Regions from separate parts of the Bradyrhizobium sp. CCGUVB14 genome, predicted to be linked through region 2. Evidence: predicted binding sites of a transcription regulator. Region 2 holds the regulator's gene; the other holds the start of a gene.

Region 1 (2,456 bases), 8.7 Mb from region 2:
TCGACGATGTCGACTTCGGTGTCGAGCGACTTGTTTTCCTCGACGGTGATGACGCCCTCGTTGCCGACCTTCTGCATCGCCTGGGCGATCATCTTGCCGATGGCGGCATCGCCGTTGGCCGAGATGGTGCCGACCTGGGCGACCTCGGAGGAGGCGGCAACCGGCTTGGCGCGCTTCTCGATGTCCTTGACGACGGCGGTCACCGCGGTGTCGATGCCGCGCTTGAGGTCCATCGGATTCATGCCGGCGGCAACCGCCTTGGCGCCTTCGCGCACGATGGCCTGGGCCAGCACGGTCGCGGTGGTGGTGCCGTCGCCGGCGAGGTCGTTGGTCTTGGAGGCGACCTCACGCACCATCTGGGCGCCCATGTTCTCGAACTTGTCCTCGAGCTCGATCTCCTTGGCGACGGTGACGCCGTCCTTGGTGATGCGGGGCGCGCCGAACGACTTCTCGATGACGACGTTGCGGCCCTTCGGGCCGAGCGTCACCTTGACGGCGTTGGCGAGAATGTCGACGCCGCGCAGCATGCGATCGCGCGCGTCTCCGGAAAACTTGACGTCCTTGGCAGCCATGGTCTGCTATCCCTTCGTGTGTCGTGATGTGTCTTGTTTGAGGCTGTGCGGCGGAATGATGGATGCCCGGACCTCATGATCCGGGCATGGCATTCAGCGGCCGTTCAGGCGTCTGGCCTTAGGCCATCACGCCCATGATGTCCGACTCCTTCATGATCAGGAGATCTTCGTTGTCGATCTTGACCTCGGTGCCCGACCACTTGCCGAACAGCACGCGGTCGCCGACCTTGAGGTCGATCGGGATCAGCTTGCCGGCCTCGTCACGGCCGCCGGGGCCGACGGCGACGACTTCGCCCTGGGACGGCTTTTCCTTGGCGGTGTCGGGGATGATGATGCCGCCCTTGGTCTTTTCCTCGGCGTCGATACGTTTGACCACGACACGGTCATGCAGCGGACGAAATTTGGACTTAGCCATGACGTTTCCCTTTGGAGGCTCGCTTTTCCGAAAGCAGCGGAAGTGGGTGGGGGCGGCGCTCCCGTTCACCCTCAGCCCGAGGAGCGAACAGCGCGCTTAGCAATCGGTCTTTCCGAGTGCTAATAGTGCGCAGGGGATATGGCTTGGCTGCGATCCTGTCAAGCAAAGGTGGTTAAGCGATTGGTGAGGCGGATATAGGATGGTGTCTACGGAAACTCGATTCCGGCGCAGGCGTATATTAGGACGTCATTGCTACGGCTGCGGTTTTGCGCTTGGCTGCGGGAGGGATGCGGCCATGGTCTTGTTCGGGGGAATGCCATGATCAGTTCAGCTCACGCGCGCACGGTTGCCAATCTGGCGGCTGCCTCTTGCCTGGCGTTGCTGCTCGGCGCCTGCGGCGGCGGCATGAGCCTGCCGTCCTTCTCTTCGTCCCAGCCGGCGCCCGAGACCGAGCCCGGCGTCGCGCCGGAAATGCCGGCCTCGATCCGCGCCGACGAGATCGTCGGGCGCTGGGGCCTCGCCTCGTTCCAGAACCCGGCCGACCGCGCCCGCACCGAGGCGGCCGCGCGGGCCCAGTGCAAGAACCCCTACGTGATCGGCGCCGGTTCCTCCGGCGGCGTGATCATGCATCTCGCCGACCAGGCCACGCCGCAGGAACTGCGGCTGAAGGGCTCGCCGGGCGGCAAGAACTATATCGGCCCCTCCGGCCCGACGCCGGGCGAGCAGGACCGCGAGATCGTCTCCTTCGACGGCCGCGTCATGATCACCCGCTTCGTCGACAAGGACGCCGCCACCCGTTACGGCAACATGGTCTACGTCCGCTGCGCGCCGAGGGCGTGACCTTCACCCTCTCCCCTTGTGGGAGAGGGTGGCTTCGCTGAAAGCGAAGCCGGGTGAGGGGTGACCCTCCGCGAGTCCAACTGTCATTTGCGTTCTGGGAGACAACCCCTCATCCGGCGCTTCGCGCCACCTTCTCCCACAGGGGGAGAAGGGCAGGCGATCTCGCCAGACGATAGACAATAAAAAACGCCGGCTCGCGCCGGCGTTTTGTTTGTCTCTCTGTCGCGTTCGCTCAGTCGAACAGCGCGTCGATGTCGTCCTGCGAGGCGTGGCCGACGTCGCCGGCGAGCTTCGGGCCGTTGAGCAGCTTTTCGTCCTCGCTGCGGCTGTCGACCGGGGCCGGCACGTGCGACTTGATCGCGTCGACGCCACCCCAGATGTCCATCATCGCATTGATATGCTGCTCGATGAACTTCATCGTGGTCATGACCTTGCTGATGCGCTGGCCGGTCAGGTCCTGGAAGTTGCAGGCTTCGAAGATCGAGATGACGCGTTCCTGGATGTCGTCGGCAAGGCGCTTCTGCTGGTCGACCGAGTCGACCTTGCCGAGCGCGGATGCCGCCTGGTCGATCGACTCGGCGGCTTCGAGGATCTGCTGGGTCGCCTGTTCGGTGCCGCCGACCACCGCG
Region 2 (2,456 bases):
GCGGTCTTCCAGCGTGGCGGTGACCAGCACATGGGTGTCGCCGAACTTCACGAGACAGGAGCCTTCCGCATACTTCACCACGCCACGCTCCAGCGTCACGGGGCGCAATTCGTCGGGCGCACGGCGGCTTGGCCGCATGGGGAATCCTCCAAAACTCTCGGAAAAGGGCTATTCGCGGTGCTTGTAGGTGGGGTGAGGGTGGGCGGCAAGGGGAAAGGACAAGGCTTTTTCACCCCGGGTTTTCCACCCCGCAAACGCCACGCTTGTCAGAACCCTCGGGGATGGACAAATTATGAGCATCTGAGAGGAGTTACCGTCTGTGGCCCATCACGATCCGATCCATCTGATCGCGCCGCGCGCAGGCCTCGCCCAGCTCAACGAGCGTTCACGCGACATCTTTCGTCAAATTGTCGAAAGCTACCTCGCGACCGGCGAGCCGGTGGGCTCGCGCAACATCTCGCGGCTGATCGCGATGCCGCTGTCGCCGGCCTCGGTCCGCAACGTCATGGCCGATCTGGAACATCTCGGCCTCATCTACGCCCCGCACACGTCTGCCGGCCGGCTGCCGACGGAACTCGGCCTGCGCTTCTTCGTCGACGCCTTGATGCAGGTCGGCGATCTCAACGAGGCCGAGCGGCAGTCGATCCAGAGCCAGCTGACCTCCGTCGGTCAGGCCCAATCAGTCGAGGCGGCGCTCGATCAAGCGCTGACGCGGCTGTCGGGTCTCACCCGCACCGCGGCCGTCGTTTTGACGCCGAAATCGAATACGCGGCTGAAGCACATCGAGTTCGTCCGCCTGGAACCCGAAAAGGCGCTGGTCATCCTGGTTGGCGAGGACGGCCAGGTCGAGAACCGCGTGCTGACGCTGCCGCCGGGAGTTCCCTCCTCCGCCATCATCGAAGCCGGCAATTTCCTCAATGCGCGGATTCGCGGCCGGACGCTCGCCGAGGCGCGGCTCGAGCTGGAAACCGCGCTGGGCGAGGCTCGCGCCGAGCTCGATCAATTGACGCAAAAGGTGATCTCGGCCGGGATCGCGAGCTGGTCTGGCGGCGAGAATGAGGACCGCCAGCTCATTGTCCGCGGCCACGCCAATCTGCTGGAGGACCTGCACGCGCTGGAGGATCTCGAGCGCGTTCGCCTGCTGTTCGACGATCTCGAGACCAAGCGCGGCGTCATCGACCTTTTGGGGCGCGCGGAAACCGCCGAGGGCGTTCGGATCTTCATCGGCAGCGAAAACAAGCTGTTTTCGCTTTCCGGGTCCTCCACCATCATCTCGCCCTATCGGGATGCCGCCGGCCGCATCGTCGGCGTTTTGGGCGTGATCGGGCCGACACGGCTGAATTATGCCCGTGTGATCCCGACCGTGGACTACGCCGCCCGCATCGTCAGCCGCCTGCTGGGGGGCTGACCGGCATTTGAGCCGATCACGGGCGCTTGATTTTCAGCGCCCGAAGCACGATATCCGGGCCAGCAAAATCCCGTAAGACCAGTTCGAAAAGAGAGCCGATGACCGATCGAGACCGGCAACCCGAAGACACGACTGCCGCGACCGGCGAGCCCGTGGTGTCGAAACCCTACATCATGCCCGACGACCCCGAGCCGGGTTCGGTGGAATTGCTGCAGAAGGAAGCCGCCGAGGCGCGCGACCGCATGCTGCGGACGCTGGCCGAGATGGAAAATCTGCGCAAGCGCACCGCCAAGGAGGTCGCTGACTCCAAGCTCTACGGCGTCACCGGCTTTGCCCGTGACGTGCTCGACATCGCCGACAACCTTCAGCGCGCGCTCGATGCCGTTCCGGCCGAAGCGCGTGCGGCGGCCGATCCCGGGCTGACCGCGCTGATCGAGGGCGTCGAGCTGACCGAGCGTTCGCTGCTCAACGCGCTGGAAAAGCATGGCGTGAAGAAGTTCGATCCGCAGGGCCAGAAGTTCGATCCGAACTTCCAGCAGGCGATGTACGAGGTGCCGGATGCGTCGGTGCCCGCAGGCACCGTCGTGCAGGTCATGCAGGCCGGCTACACCATCGGCGAGCGCGTGCTGCGCCCCGCGCTGGTCGGCGTCGCCAAGGGTGGCGCCAAGCCCGCGCCGGCTGCGAACAGCAACGAAGCGAACTGAGCGATTTTGAGGAGCGCGCTCGCGCGCGTCTCCTCATCATCAAGGTTTGACAACGTGAGCGCCTTACGCGCTCACCGCGATATCCGCAGACTGAATCCGCTTCACGCCGGCCTTGGCCATGTCGGCCCAGGCTTTCGCGAGCGAGCCCTGATTGTCGATGCCGCGGCAGGCGTCTTCCACGACATAGACCTCGAAGCCCGCCTTGCGTGCATCGAGCGCGGTCCAGGCGACGCAGAAATCGGTGGCGAGACCCGCAACGAAGACGCGCTTGATCTTGCGCGACTTCAGATAGGCGGCAAGGCCAGTCGTTGTCTTGCCGTCGGCCTCGAGGAACGCCGAATAGC

Evidence for each region. The regulator HrcA, encoded in region 2, represses chaperone genes, less so after heat shock. The targets are predictions, from matches to a motif close to GTTAGCACTCNCNNNNNGNGAGTGCTAAC.
Region 1: the regulator HrcA is predicted to act here: its motif matches at 1,083-1,111, upstream of groES (co-chaperone GroES).

The regions. Positions count from the first base shown of each region.
Region 1 covers NZ_JANADS010000001.1:8,901,842-8,904,297, reverse strand. The annotation lists gene groL (chaperonin GroEL) at 1-572, opposite strand, end outside; gene groES (co-chaperone GroES) at 691-987, opposite strand; gene NLM32_RS41700 (hypothetical protein) at 1,306-1,827, shown strand; gene NLM32_RS41695 (protein phosphatase CheZ) at 2,060-2,456, opposite strand, start outside.
Region 2 covers NZ_JANADS010000001.1:191,524-193,979, reverse strand. The annotation lists gene rph (ribonuclease PH) at 1-138, opposite strand, end outside; gene hrcA (heat-inducible transcriptional repressor HrcA) at 320-1,408, shown strand; gene grpE (nucleotide exchange factor GrpE) at 1,507-2,112, shown strand; gene pncA (bifunctional nicotinamidase/pyrazinamidase) at 2,176-2,456, opposite strand, start outside.